2 regions of the Anoxybacillus sp. TBDG-1 genome follow, and region 1 is predicted to be linked to the other one. Evidence: riboswitches for the same ligand, from Rfam matches in the RefSeq annotation. Region 1 holds a riboswitch; the other holds the start of a gene.
The links. Region 1 has a riboswitch for thiamine pyrophosphate ahead of thiM (hydroxyethylthiazole kinase). Riboswitches for the same ligand answer to the same signal wherever they lie in the genome.
Positions count from the first base shown of each region.

Region 1 (7,690 bases):
ACAATCATCTTTTTGATTAGCGGTTGTGTACAGCAAAATAAAGGAACGACGTTTGTTACGACAGTACAATATGTTGTTGATGGGGATACAATCAAAATAAAAAAAGATGGGGAGATTGTAACCGTTCGTCTATTAAACATTGACACGCCAGAAACGTATCGTGAAAAACAGGCGTATGGTGAAGAAGCAAAGCAATTTGCTAAAGATGTCCTTCTTCACAAAAAAGTGACGGTCGAATTAAGTGCGAAAGAACAACCGTATGATCGCTACGGTCGATTGCTTGCGTACATATGGTTGGAGGATGGAACTTTGTATCAAGAAAAAATTGTACAGGAAGGGCTGGCACGTGTTGCATACGTATTTGAGCCGGATACGAAATATGCTAAGCGATTATATAAGGCGCAAGAACAAGCAAAAAAAGCGAAAAAGCGTATTTGGAGTGTGGATGGATACGTAACAGAAAAAGGATTTAATATGAGCGTATGGCCCGACAAAGCTTCATGAATATAAAAGGGCTGAATGAAACAGCCCTTTTAATGTGCGAGCATCGCTTCCATATCTTCTTCCACATCGCCGATGAGTTTGAGACCAAACATATCTTGTAGTACATGTAGTACGCCTTCAGAAATAAAGTGCGGTGCTTTCGGTCCAATTCGAATGTCTTGAATGCCTAAACTAAACAATCCGAGTAAGATGGCAACCGCTTTTTGTTCAAACCATGAAAGGACGATGCTGACAGGCAGTTCATTCACTTCACAGCCAAACGCTTCTGCAAGCGCCATCGCAATTTTTACTGTCGAAATCGAGTTGTTGCATTGTCCTAAATCAATATATCGCGGAATGTTTGTACCAGGAACGACACCATAATCTACGTCGTTAAAGCGGAATTTTCCACAAGATGTCGTTAAAATAACTGTGTTTTTCGGTAAAGACGTCGCTAATGAACGATAATATTCGCCGCCTTTTCCAGGCGCGTCACAGCCTGCGATGACGAAAAAGCGTTCAATTTTTCCTTCCTTTACAGCTTGAATAATTTCTGGCGCAATTTGAATGACCGTTTCGTGATGGAAACCAGTAACTAATGTTTCGTCTGATTCGATATTTGCTTCTGGAAGTTGTAACGCTTTCTCAATTAACGGCGTGAAATCGTCATTCTCGATTTTTTGTACATGTTCTAATCCAGCTACATCGTATGAAAACATGCGATCAGCATACGAGCCTTTAATCGGCATGACACAGTTTGTTGTCGCTAAAATGGCGCCAGGGAATTTTTCAAATAGACGACGTTGGTCGTACCATGCTTTTCCGACATTCCCTTTTAAATGTTTATATTTTTTTAATTGTGGATAGCCGTGCGCAGGCAACATTTCAGAATGCGTGTAAATGTTAATTCCTTTTCCTTCTGTTTGTTTTAGTAGTTGTTCAAGGGCAAATAAGTTATGTCCTGTAACGAGAATACATTTTCCTTCAATTTTATTTTGCGTTACGCGAACAGGTTGAGGAATGCCGAGTCGCTCTGTATGTGCTCGGTCGAGCAATTCCATGACACGAATAGCAGCTTTTCCGACTTTCATCGCCATGTCCATATGTTCTTGCACGTTAAAGTTAGAGTTTGTTAGTGTCATATACAACGCTTCATGTGTCGTTGTATCTACAAATGGATCGGTATATCCAAGTTGATGAGCATGCGTGCGATATGCTGCAATTCCTTTTAGCGCAAACACAATCGTATCTTGTAAACTTGCAATGGTTTCATCTTTGCCGCAAACACCGACAACTGTACATCCCCCTATTGGTGTTTGTTCACATTGGTGACAAAACATCATAACCCCTCCTTTTCTTATTAACACTTTAACAATAGGGAAAAATACGTACGTCGTAAGTGATGCATATCACACTTTCATATAAAAATGTGAACAACATTTGACAATATTCCATATTGAATGACGAGAAAGAATGTATTAAAATGAAAGAAAATTGAATCAACTAAACTACTAGGGGTGCCGGATGGCGATGGCTGAGAGGGAAACGCGCAATCAGTTTTCCAACCCTTTGAACCTGATCTGGTTTGTACCAGCGGAGGGAAGTAGGCTATGTTTTCGGTATGCAAACTAGTCGATTCTGTCCGACTAGTTTTTTATTTTTTAAGGGGGGAATGAATGATGAATGTAGGACAATGGTTAACACGTGTGAGAGAGGAATCGCCGCTTGTACACAATATAACAAATGTCGTGGTGACCAATTTTGTTGCGAATGGTTTACTTGCTCTAGGTGCATCTCCTGTTATGGCGTATGCAAAAGAAGAAGTAGCGGATATGGTTCGTTTAGCTCGTGCTTTAGTGTTAAACATCGGTACATTAAACGAAACAGACGTAGAAGCGATGGTTGTTGCCGGGAAAGCAGCAAACGAAGCAAACATCCCTGTTATTTTCGATCCTGTTGGGGCAGGTGCGACGGTGTATCGCACCGAAACAGCAAAACGTATATTACACGAAGTGAACATTTCGATTTTACGTGGAAATGCATCAGAAATTGCAAGCATTACTGGAGAACAAGCACGCACAAAAGGAGTCGATGCAGGGGATGTGCAAGGGGATCTCGTGCATGTAGCGAAAAAAGCAGCGCGTATGTTTCGTTGTACAGTTGTTGTGACCGGGAAAGATGATGTGGTGACAGATGGTGAAAAAGTAATGATCGTCTCAAACGGTGATGTGATGTTGACGAAAGTAACCGGAACAGGTTGCTTATTAAGTGCAATATTAGGCGCATTTGCTGGCGTAGGAGAAAATGTGATCATATCATCTGTCGCTGCGCTTGCTTATTACGGTGTAGCGGCTGAAAAAGCAGCGAAACACGCCAAAGCGCCTGGTTCTTTTCAGCTTGCATTTCTTAATGCTTTATACGAAACGAGCGCAGAAGAAGTGAATGAATACGCACACATTCGAGGGGAATAAAATGATGAAACAAAAACTATCTTTATACTTTGTGATGGGAAGCGTCGATTGTACGAAAGATCCGCTTGCTGTGCTGGATGAAGCGATCGAAGGCGGCATTACGATGTTTCAGTTTCGTGAAAAAGGAAAAGGGGCACTGACAGGAGTTGAAAAATATCGTTTAGCCGAGAAGTTGCTTGAGCGATGCCGTGCTCACAACATTCCTTTTATTGTAAATGATGATGTTGATTTAGCACTTGCCTTACAGGCAGACGGTATTCATGTCGGACAAGAGGACGAAGCAGCTGAACGCGTTCGCAATCGCATAGGGAATAAATATTTAGGGGTATCTGTTCACAACTTGACTGAAGTAAAAAAAGCGCTTGCTGCTCACGCCGATTATGTTGGATTAGGTCCCATTTTCCCAACTGTTTCAAAAGAAGATGCCAAACAAGCATGTGGACTGACGATGATTGAACATATTCGTGCGCACGAAAAACATATTCCACTCGTTGCGATTGGAGGAATTACACACCAAACAGCAAAACAAGTGATTGAAGCGGGGGCAGACGGAATTGCCGTCATTTCCGCCATTTGTCGTGCCGAACAAATTCGTGAACAAACAAAAAGACTGTATGAGATTGTTATGTGTGCAAAACGAAAAGGCGACAGATAGTGTCGTCTTTTTCTATTTTTTGTGCAGGATTTTACCCACATATGTCGAAAAAAACAGCGAACATACGAAAGAAGGAGATGGGAAAGATGGAACATATCGTATTGTCATATGAAGATCGAGTTGCAACAATTGAGTTGAATCGTCCAGATGCGCTGAACGCTTTAAACGAGAAAATGTTAGCGGAGCTGTTACAAGCGTTAAAAGAAGTGGAAAAAAGCGAGGCGGATATTGTCGTCATTCGTGGGCGTGGAAAAGGATTTAGTGCAGGGGGAGACATTAAAACGATGTTGCAGTCAACGAATGAACATTCATTCATAGAAGTGATGGAAACGATTAAACAAATTGCAATAATGTTACATCAATTGCCGAAACTAACGATCAGTTACGTGCACGGTGCAGCTGCAGGGTTAGGATTTAGTTTAGCGCTTGCTTGTGACTATGTGATCGCAAACGAACAAGCGCGCGTTGCAATGAATTTTATCGGTATTGGCTTAGTTCCAGATGGTGGGGGGCATTTCTTTTTAAAACGAAAAATTGGTGATATCAAATCGAAGCAAATCATATGGGAAGGAAAAGTAATGGGTGCACAAGAGGCATATGAAGTGGGACTTATTGATGAAATCGGTGATGAGCAAACGATTCAACAAAAAGTAACGGAGTGGCTAGCAAAGCCGATTCGTGCGATGATTGCAACAAAGCAGTTGTATGCTTATTTAAGTGAAGAACAGTTATTGAACACGTTGCAAATGGAGACGGCGTATCAAGCGGAAATGCGTAAAACAAAAGATCACGAAGAAGGTATTCGTGCCTTTTTAGAGAAGCGTCGCCCGCATTTTAGCGGAAAATAAAAAATTTGAAAAACTTTCATCTTTGCCCTAGCCTGTTTGAGACTGTGACGTGTATAAATGAGATATAGAAAATATGACGAAAAGGGCGGCTGAAGATGAAAGTAGTGATTATTGACGATTACGCGCCGACATTAGAAATGATGGAGGCGATGCTCGAACATATTAAAGGCATTTCCATTCATCCGTTTGAAGATGCGGACGAGGCGTATGCATATATTTTATCTCAACATGTCGATGTCATTTTAATGGATATTTGTATGCCAAAAACAGACGGTATTGAATGGTGTCGTCGATTGAAGCAACATGAGCAATTGCAGCACGTTCCTGTATTAATGGTTACCGGTTACGATGATGAACAAAAATTAGAAGAGGCATTTGCAGCGGGGGCGTTTGATTACATTCGTAAGCCGTTCACCATGGTCGAACTCGTTTCGCGTGTTCAATTGGCATATCGCCAAAAAGAAACGATGGATCAACTGAAGCGAACGAACGAAGCATATATGGAAAGTTATCGGCATATGTGGACGATGCAAAAAAAGATGAATGAAGACTTACACTTAGCTCGACTCGTTCAAGAAGGTTTACTTCCTGAACCGCTGAATAATGAACATATTCATTTTGTCGGGACGTATATTCCTTCTTCACAACTATCTGGTGATTTATATTTTTGGCAACAAGTTTGTCCGCATATGTATGCTTTTATTGTGATTGATGTCATGGGGCACGGCGTTGCATCTGCACTTGTCGCGATGTCGATTCGTTCTTTATTACACGGCTTAATGACGAAAGTGACAGACCCGCTTCTTGTTGTGCATGAATTAAATCGACATGCTTTTCAATTGTTTGGAAAGGAAACGAAACATTACTTTACTGCTTTTTACGGAACAATTGATGTAAAAAGGAAAGTCATTGAATATGTAAACGCAGGCCATCCTCCAGCCATATTGATGACTAATCGAAAAACAATGTTTCTTAAAGAGGGGGGCATTCCAATTGGCATTGTACCAAATGCTCCATATAAAAAAGGGACGGTTTCGTTTCAACATGACATTTATCTTATGATTTACACAGACGGATTAATCGACGTGTTAGGTGAAGAATGTGCAAATCAGCTTGCCGATATGATGCAAACGGCTCATACGTTTGATGAGATGGTAACAAAAATAAATGAAAAAGCACAATATGATAAAGGAAATGACGATGTTACATTCGTCTCTATTCATGTAAAATAAGGCTCATCTATCTTTTAAAAAAACGGGTGCCCTGAAAGTAGCAGGGCACCTACTTATTTGATGTCTACAAATTGATCAAGTTGACAGATCGATAATATATGCTTAATAGGTGCTGAAACGCCTGTCATTTCAATACGCATTCGATCTTTCAATGGATACAACCAGCTAATCAGCAAACGAACGCCTGAGCTATCAATAAATCGAACAGCAGATAAATCGATTTGTAAATGAGATGTTTCCCACGGCTGTGATTGAATTGTTTCTTCCATGATGCGTGATGTTTCAAAGTTAATATCTTGCTGAAAAGAGACAACGATTTTATCATCATATGTAACAACGTCGATCATATTTCTCCCCCTTTATTTCGTGCGACAATAACAACGGCGCGTTTTCCTTTTTCGTCAAATGAAAAATGGGAAGCAAGCTGTTGAACGAGAAAAAGTCCGCGTCCTCCTTGATGAGTTAAATCAGGAGGAGGAGCGTTGAGTTTCTCCTCCCATTGAAAGCCGTCTCCTTCATCAATGACTTCAATGATGATTGCTTCATCTGACCAACTGATTTGTACAGCAGCATATTTTTTTGTAGAGTGTCGAATAACATTTGAGACGAGCTCCCATAATATTAATTGAATTGTATATTTTTGTATTTCGTCCAGTTGAATATGACCATGTATTTGCTCGAGCATCGCTGAAATCATTGTGCTATAATTTGTTTCATTTAGTTGAGCTTGAATCATTGTTTTTTAATTGAATCAAAAGTTGTTTTATATAAGGATGTTTATAATCCCCTTGATGCTCGAGACGATACAATTGACTCCATAAAGAGTTATATGTTGAACGAAACGAGAGCGGAACGTTTTCTCCAAATGAGCGTTGCAAATGCATGAGACGAAACTTTGCATAATTTCGTGACGGCACATCATTTGGAAGAAGCCCCATATCGATGCGAATGAGTTGCTCGTTTACTTCGTGAAGCAACGTTTCCGCCATTTCATCGATATGCGCAAATGTGCGTTGCTCGTATTTCAGCCGTGGACGTTTCATCGTCATCTTCCTCCGTTTAACAATTACGAATTAAACTTTTCAGTCAGTTCTTGATTTAAGTCGTTTAACTGTTCGGCCATTTCAGCAATTTGTGAGGCAGCGGATGAAATTTCATCAAACATTTGATGAAACTGTTCAATGAGTGAAGTAAATTGATCGATTTTTTTACTTGTTGATTTTACATCAGTAACGGACTGATCAAAAATATGAATAATGCTTTCATTTGCTTGTCGGAATGCTCGCGTTTCCTCGACAATTTGTTGAAACGCATGTTCAAATTTTCGAATCGTTTGTTGAACAATATCGATGTGATTTTGAATGTAGTCGAGCGATTGTTCTGTCTGCGTTGCAAGTTTTCGCACTTCATTGGCTACGACGGCAAATCCTTTTCCGTGTTCACCCGCACGCGCAGCTTCAATGTTGGCATTTAACGATAAAATATTTGTTTGATTGGAAATGTTGCGAATCGCGTTGACGATTTCACCAATTTTTCGCGAGCTATCGGTCAGTTCGTTCGTAAGCGACTTTGTGCCTTCAATTAATGTAGCAACACCATCTAGTTTTGTTAACGTTTGTTTTACATCTTCTTTTCCTTTTTCGACTCGTTCGCTCATTTGAACGGATTGACGTTGAATACTTGTTACTTCATTTAACATGCTTTGCACATTTTTTTGTACTTCAAAAATGGAAGCAGTCGTTTCTTCCGCGCTTGACGCAAGCGTTGTCGATGATTCTGTTAAACGATGCTGCAACTCTGCAATTTCATTTAACTTCATCATAGACGATGTGTACGATTCAATATATGTTTCAATCGCGATTTGCATATCGAATGAACAAAGTTTAGCAAACGATCGGTAAATGTTTGTTGCTTCTGTTGGAGGTAATTCTTCCATCAATATGTTAAGCACTTCATTTTGAATGATCGTATAAGCGCCTAAATACCATTCTGGAAATAGAC
Region 1 is NZ_JBTZSY010000002.1:53,651-61,340, reverse strand. Features, by position in the region: gene ACYQY7_RS01230 (thermonuclease family protein) at 1-504, shown strand, start outside; gene hcp (hydroxylamine reductase) at 534-1,823, opposite strand; TPP riboswitch at 1,987-2,102, shown strand; gene thiM (hydroxyethylthiazole kinase) at 2,160-2,954, shown strand; gene thiE (thiamine phosphate synthase) at 2,956-3,609, shown strand; gene ACYQY7_RS01210 (enoyl-CoA hydratase) at 3,696-4,457, shown strand; gene ACYQY7_RS01205 (SpoIIE family protein phosphatase) at 4,553-5,689, shown strand; gene ACYQY7_RS01200 (STAS domain-containing protein) at 5,743-6,036, opposite strand; gene ACYQY7_RS01195 (ATP-binding protein) at 6,033-6,425, opposite strand; gene ACYQY7_RS01190 (hypothetical protein) at 6,403-6,732, opposite strand; gene ACYQY7_RS01185 (protoglobin domain-containing protein) at 6,756-7,690, opposite strand, start outside.

Region 2 (7,690 bases), on a different contig from region 1:
AACCATTCGTATATTGCTTTTGCCTCACGTTCATCAACATCAACGACTTTTATGCGTATGCCAGGCATGACTGTTGCACGTACGGTACATAACCGAGCCCGTTGTTGCATACGAGTTTGTGACATCGTCAACGATTGAATACGATGCTTTAGCATATATACTGTTTTGATCGTCAACCATCCACGTCTCAACACAAGTTGCTTGCCCCCGAGCGCCACTCCCGCTTGTTTATACGTCCGATAACCGATATACATTGCGATCAAAAGAAAAAAAAGAGTTTCAAATCGCTGGAAATATATGATTGCTACGATCGTAATCGGCATGACGATATAAGTGGGTCTTAATATATAACGCCAACGTGCACGTGTAGGTAACGATTGAAACGAATCATGCAAACGATATTCAGGCAAACAAGCAGCAATAAGTGAAGTGACTTCATTTGTTCGAACGAGCGGAAACAACAAAAGACTCCCATGTTTTCCATCATCGAGCGACCCACCTGCATGAATAAGATGAACAGAAACATACCCAAACCATCGACGAACCAAGCTCTCCTTAATCACAACGCCTTGCACACGTTCAACAGGCGTAGAAATACTCTTTTTTTGCAGCAACCCAGTTGTAATCATTAGCGTGTTTTTTTGTTTCACAACCGTAAAATTCATATAGCCCAAAAGATGACCAACGATAGACAAAATATAAGCGATAATTAGCATTGTAAACAAAAGTACAATGGTAGAAGTCGTATCATCTATTGGTAAAAACGTTTTTAGCCGTTCAAACGGAATAAAATTATCAAATTCAGAAAGAAATGCACCGATCGCCGCAATAACACCAAAAGCGCCGCCGCTTGTTACAGCTAAAAAAAGCACGTCGCCAAAACGAAGTGTAAATACAACATCTGTCTCATGCTTTATGAGCAAGTTCCCTTCGTTTAATTTGCGTATTGCACGCTCGATTTGATTGGCTTCTTCTATTGAAACGGCTGGCAACACGACTTCCGGTTCATCAATTTGCCTTCCAGCTGTTTCAATATGTACTTGCACAACACCTACAAGCCGCTGTAACACCCCTGACGAATGTGAAATACCTTGAATACGCTCAAACGGAATATACCGTTTCTTTTTTACAAATATCCCTTGTTCAATATACATGTCATTTTCTTCTAAACGATATGTAAATCGCTTCCATGACATATATCCAGCAAACATAGCGTATAAAAGAAATAAAAACAACGGCGACCAATCAGCAAAAGGATTACCTGTTTTCTCTTTTATCGCAATCAGTAAGGCAAGGGCAAGAAAAGGTCCTTGTTTCAACCGCTTCATCGTGTAAATGACAATCGCAATCGGATGTAACCGTTTCGTCTCATGCGTCATAGTCATCTTCCTTTACTAAAGAAGAAATGTAATCACGCAGCGTTTCTGCCTCTTGTTCATCAAGAAATGGAATTTCATGCGCTGTTGCCGCTGTATAAATGTAAATGGAAGCAAGTTTATATTTTCTAGCTAACGGACCTTGCTTTGCATCGACATGTTGAACGCGATGGATGGGAATAAGGGTACGCTTTCGAATCCATACTCCGTGCTCGAGTTCAATTTCTCGATCGCGAATCATATATCGCCAGCGTTCCCATTTCCATCGTGGAACGAAAAAAACGAATAAAATAGCGTCTACAATCCATAAAAAAACTAACACCCAAACAATCCATGTTGGAACGAAAAAACTAGTAATCACGTACAAAAGCAAAAAAATAATTAAACGAATGGCTTCATATATCCGCCATACAGACACAGCCCGTTCAGAAAGTTTGTTTTTCATCTTTCACATCCTCTTTTCTAACAGGTTTATCATATATAACTTTACAACATTTTTATCATATGTTAAATTATTTTTAAAGTTCATAATTTTTCATCTACTAGGGGTGTCCAATAGCTTGGACTGAGAGAAGAACGCGCAAAAGTTCTTTGACCCTTTGAACCTGATCTGGGTGATGCCAGCGTAGGGAAGTAGATGGTGCGAGTGTTTTTTGCTTGTACTATTTGCGGACAAAATCAGGTTCTCGTTACAGAACCTGATTTTTTTACGTATTGGCATTGCTCCAACTAAAAAATGAAAAAGGAGCGAGTGAAAATGAATGACTTATTTTCTAACATGCAATTTCCTTCAAGTAAAAAAGTATATGTGAGAGGGACACGCGAAGACATTCTTGTTCCGATGCGTGAAATTCAACTCACACGAACGAAAACAGAGACAAACATATCGGATAATGAACCAATTCGAGTATATGATACAAGCGGGCCATATACTGATCCACAGTTTGAACCGAACATTCATCAAGGACTGCCAAAATTAAGAGAAAAATGGATAGAAGAACGCGGCGATGTAGAACAATACAAAACTCAGCCATTTAACACAAACCTACCTTTCCAATGCAGAAGATTCCGCGCAAAGAAAGGAAAAACTGTTACACAAATGCACTATGCAAAACGAGGGATTATTACACCAGAAATGGAGTTTGTTGCAATACGTGAACAAATGAATCCAGAATTTATTCGACAAGAAGTTGCGGCAGGTAGAGCAATCATTCCAGCTAATATTAATCATCCGGAAAGTGAACCGATGATTATCGGAAGTCAGTTTCATGTAAAAATTAATGCAAATATTGGAAATTCATCTGTTACATCTTCAATGGATGAAGAAGTTGAAAAAATGCTCTGGGCAATTCGCTGGGGAGCAGATACAGTCATGGATTTATCAACCGGAAAATTTATACATGAAACTAGAGAATATATCATTCGAAACTCTCCTGTTCCAGTTGGTACTGTACCGATTTATCAAGCATTAGAAAAAGTGAACGGTATTGTTGAAAATTTATCATGGGACATTTATCGTGAAACATTAATCGAGCAAGCGGAACAAGGTGTGGATTATTTCACCATTCATGCAGGTGTGCTACTTCGCTATATTCCATTGACGATCAATCGAACAACAGGCATCGTCTCGCGTGGCGGTTCAATAATGGCACAATGGTGTTTAGCACATCATGAAGAAAACTTTTTATACACTCATTTTGAAGAGATTTGTGAAATTGTAAAAACTTACGATGTTGCTATTTCACTTGGCGATGGGTTACGTCCAGGTTCTATTGCGGATGCAAACGATGAAGCTCAATTTGCCGAATTGCAAACACTTGGAGAATTAACAAAAATCGCTTGGACACACGATGTTCAAGTTATGATTGAGGGACCCGGACATGTTCCAATGCATAAAATTAAAGAAAATGTCGATAAACAAATTGAAATTTGTCACGGGGCACCTTTTTATACATTAGGTCCTATAACTACCGACATTGCACCAGGCTACGATCATATTACTTCTGCCATCGGTGCAGCGCTTATCGGTTGGCATGGTACAGCTATGCTTTGCTATGTCACTCCGAAAGAACATCTTGGTTTACCGAATAAAGAAGATGTGCGCCAAGGTGTCATCGCCTATAAAATTGCCGCTCATGCAGCTGATTTGGCCAAAGGACATCCTAATGCACAACAACGAGACGACGCCTTGTCAAAAGCAAGATTTGAGTTTCGGTGGTACGATCAATTTAACTTGTCTTTAGATCCTGAACGTGCACGTGAGTATCACGATGAAACATTACCAGCTGAAGGAGCAAAACTTGCCCACTTTTGTTCAATGTGCGGTCCTAAATTTTGTTCAATGAATATCTCGCATCAACTACAAAAAACGTTTCGAAGAGGCTAGTTTATTTGTTACAAGGGGCTGATCCAAAAAGCCCCTTTTTAAATAAAACAAAAATATGAGACATTTTTTATTTATCATATTTCACAAAATGGACACATATCATTTGTATCAGACTTGGTCATCCATTGTTTTTTGAAAACGGATACAAAAGGAGGAATTCAAATGATTTACGCTCAGCCTGGACAACCTGGCTCACTCATTACATTTAAAAAAAGATACGAAAATTTCATCGGAGGAGAATGGGTACCTCCAATTGATGGGGAATATTTCGAGAACATTTCGCCAGTCACTGGACAAGTATATTGCGAAGTCCCTCGTTCAAAAGCTGCCGATATTGAATTGGCACTCGATGCAGCTCATGCAGCGAAAGAAGCATGGGGGCGTACATCTGTTGCCGAGCGGGCACGCCTGTTAAACAAAATCGCAGACCGAATGGAAGAAAACTTAGACATGCTTGCTGTGGCGGAAACGTGGGAAAACGGAAAGCCCATTCGTGAAACACGTGCAGCTGACATTCCTTTAGCCATTGATCATTTCCGGTATTTTGCTGGTTGCATTCGCGCTGAGGAAGGCACATTAGCGGAGCTTGACAACGATACCGTTGCTTATCATTTTAAAGAGCCGCTCGGCGTTGTCGGACAAATTATTCCGTGGAATTTCCCAATTTTAATGGCAGCTTGGAAACTTGCACCTGCTTTAGCTGCTGGCAACTGCGTTGTACTAAAGCCAGCCGAACAAACACCAACATCAATTCTCGTGCTGATCGAGCTCATCCAAGACTTACTACCAAAAGGAGTTGTCAACGTCGTCAACGGATTTGGTCTTGAAGCTGGCAAACCGCTCGCTTCTAACCCGCGCAGCGCAAAAATTGCCTTTACCGGCGAAACGACGACAGGACGTCTCATTATGCAATATGCATCTCAAAATTTAATTCCGGTCACACTTGAACTCGGCGGAAAATCACCAAACATTTTCTTCGCGGACGTCGCTGCGAAAGATGACGAATTTTTTGATAAAGCGCTTGAAGGATTTACGATGTTCGCTTTAAATCAAGGAGAAGTTTGTACATGCCCTTCACGTGCATTAATCGAAGAATCCATTTACGACGTATTTATGGAACGGGCATTAGAGCGAGTCAAACAAATTAAACAAGGTAATCCGCTCGATACGAGCACAATGATTGGCGCCCAAGCTTCATCCGAACAGCTAGAGAAAATTTTGTCATACATTGACATCGGCAAACGAGAAGGCGCTGAACTTCTCATCGGTGGCGAACGCAATATGTTAGAAGGAGATTTACAAGGCGGCTATTATGTGAAACCGACTGTCTTCAAGGGACATAATCGGATGCGCATTTTCCAAGAGGAAATTTTCGGTCCAGTAGTGTCTGTCACAACATTTAAAGATCAAGAAGAAGCGTTGTCCATCGCAAACGATACATTATACGGACTAGGTGCTGGTGTATGGACGCGCGATATGAATACAGCCTATCGCTTTGGTCGGGGCATTCAAGCTGGACGCGTGTGGACAAATTGTTATCACGCATATCCTGCGCATGCAGCGTTTGGCGGATATAAAATGTCAGGAATCGGTCGCGAAACGCACAAAATGATGCTCGATCACTACCAACAAACGAAAAACTTGCTTGTTAGCTATTCGCCGAAAAAACTTGGATTTTTCTAATCGTTCAGGCAGCGTCTCAAAAGCGCTGCCTTTTTTGAAAGGATGATGCACATGCAACCGAAAGTGATCGCGACCAATGCTGCACTGCAACTTATTGAACAATTAAAAGCAAAGTACGGTCCGCTTATGTTTCATCAATCGGGCGGCTGTTGCGATGGAAGTTCACCAATGTGCTATCCACAAGGGGAGTTTATCATCGGACAGTCGGACGTGTTGCTTGGGGAAATCGGAGGATGCCCATTTTATATACACGCTGCTCAATACGAATATTGGAAACATACACAACTCATTATTGATGTTGTACCTGGTCGCGGCGGTATGTTTTCTCTTGAAGGATCCGAAGGGGTGCGTTTTTTAACAAGATCAAAAATGTTTGATTCAATCGAGTAGGAGGAGGTGATTAACCTCCGTCCTCTCACACCACCGTACGTACGGTTCCGTATACGGCGGTTGAATCAAGATCAATAACGCAAGAATTCATAACGTTCTTGTAGACTTTTGAGACCTTGGTCATTCCAATAGGAGTTTCCAAGGGTTCTGTGTAAGATGGGGCTATTTGAAATACGCCAGTACCCTTTTCGACTATTTCACCCTAGAGATTGCACCCATGCCGAGCGCACCAAATGAGCGAACAGATATAAAAGCTGTTCGCTCAACATACGAAACGACCGAGCTCATTCCGACAAAACGGTTCGTTTCATCATATCATATGAAAGGGGGCCCACATGTTTATGGAGAATGACTCCGTGTTCATCAATAATGTACGAAGTCGGAATGGTGATGACTTCATATGTTTTACTAACCGTTCCTTGCTCATCAAACATAATATCGAATGACACTCCTTTTTCGTTAATAAACGTCTCAACGGCTTGATGATTTTTTTCTTTATTCGTCAAGTTGACAGCTACAATGGCGACATGTTGTCCATGCTGTTCATAAAATCGTTGCATCTCTGGCATTTCTGCGCGGCACGGAGGACACCACGACGCCCAAAAATTTAAAATCACTTTCTTCCCCCGAAATTGAGACAACTGTACTTTTTCTCCTTTTAATGTCATTAATTCAAAATCCGGAGCCATTTCTCCAACATCAATTCCAACGTTTGTACTCGATTGCTCTGACGTGCCTTCATTTGTCGTATCCGATATTGGTGCGAATATAAAGATAAAGGCAAAAATATGGAACAAAACAAGCAATTGTCCGAACTTTTGCGTCGTTTTTGTACGGGAAGAGACAACGAAAAAAATAAGAGCTACGATAGCTTGTAGCCAAATGAAGTGCTGTTCCGAAAATTCACTTCCTTTCACCATACTGAATACGACCCAGTACCCGAAATATATAGGAGTAGCTGAACGAATATAAACATCGAACGAAATGTGTTGTTTTTTCAGTTGCCAATATGTATACACGACAATAAATATTGCTGCTAAAACAAGGCCAACAACGCCACCGTTGAAATAAACGAGCGTTAACGGATTTTGTAACACCACGTTCGGATGCACAATACCGTAACTCAATTTCCATATGACCAAACCATATATGAAACTGTTGAAAATAACATCCATCACATCTCGTTTCGCTTTTAAAACGAACAAACCGTAATAAAAAAACACGTACGTCATAAGCAAATTGACGATAAGTAATACATTTTCTCCTTGAATGACAACCGCTCCAAGCTGCACCGTATTTCCCTCTCTTCATTTCCATTTTTTCAGTGAACGCATCCATCTCCTCTATTATATTCACATATGTAACAATAGAAAAACGTGAAGTGCGTCAAAAACTTGCAAACTTCACGCTTCTCTTGTCTCTTATGTTTTTCGCGACTGCCTATACGCCCTCCACGACGTGCCGATTCGCGGCAAATGTTTCGCTCGCTCGCTTGGGTATACATACACAAATCCGACCGTCTTTCCGTTTACATCTGTCACGAATACTCGTTCATAATCGTTGTGCTTTCCTTCTCCGTAATATCCTTCAAGCCGATCCATTGCCCTTAGTCCTTTTTCGCTCACCGTCAGCCATTCCCCGTCCACAGGAGGAGCAGACGGATCAAGCACTAAAGCCGGATACAAATCATGAACGCTATGAAGCCAACCACATACAGCACCTTTCTCGATATGTGCAACATACGGGGCAACAACATGATGATTCGGCTCCCCTTGCAGCAACGTCCCGTATACGAACACTTGAAACGATTTCATCTTCGCTCACCTTACTCGGTTGTTTTTTCTTTTCCCCAAAG
Region 2 is NZ_JBTZSY010000014.1:45,294-52,983, forward strand. Features, by position in the region: gene ACYQY7_RS06175 (PH domain-containing protein) at 1-1,379, opposite strand, end outside; gene ACYQY7_RS06180 (PH domain-containing protein) at 1,369-1,821, opposite strand; TPP riboswitch at 1,911-2,025, shown strand; gene thiC (phosphomethylpyrimidine synthase ThiC) at 2,134-3,762, shown strand; gene adh (aldehyde dehydrogenase) at 3,925-5,445, shown strand; gene ACYQY7_RS06195 (DUF779 domain-containing protein) at 5,491-5,835, shown strand; gene ACYQY7_RS06200 (TlpA family protein disulfide reductase) at 6,120-7,127, opposite strand; gene ACYQY7_RS06205 (gamma-glutamylcyclotransferase family protein) at 7,257-7,649, opposite strand; gene ACYQY7_RS06210 (gamma-glutamylcyclotransferase family protein) at 7,661-7,690, opposite strand, start outside.
Region 2: linked by a shared signal. The riboswitch ahead of thiC (phosphomethylpyrimidine synthase ThiC) and the one ahead of thiM (hydroxyethylthiazole kinase) in region 1 are both predicted to bind thiamine pyrophosphate.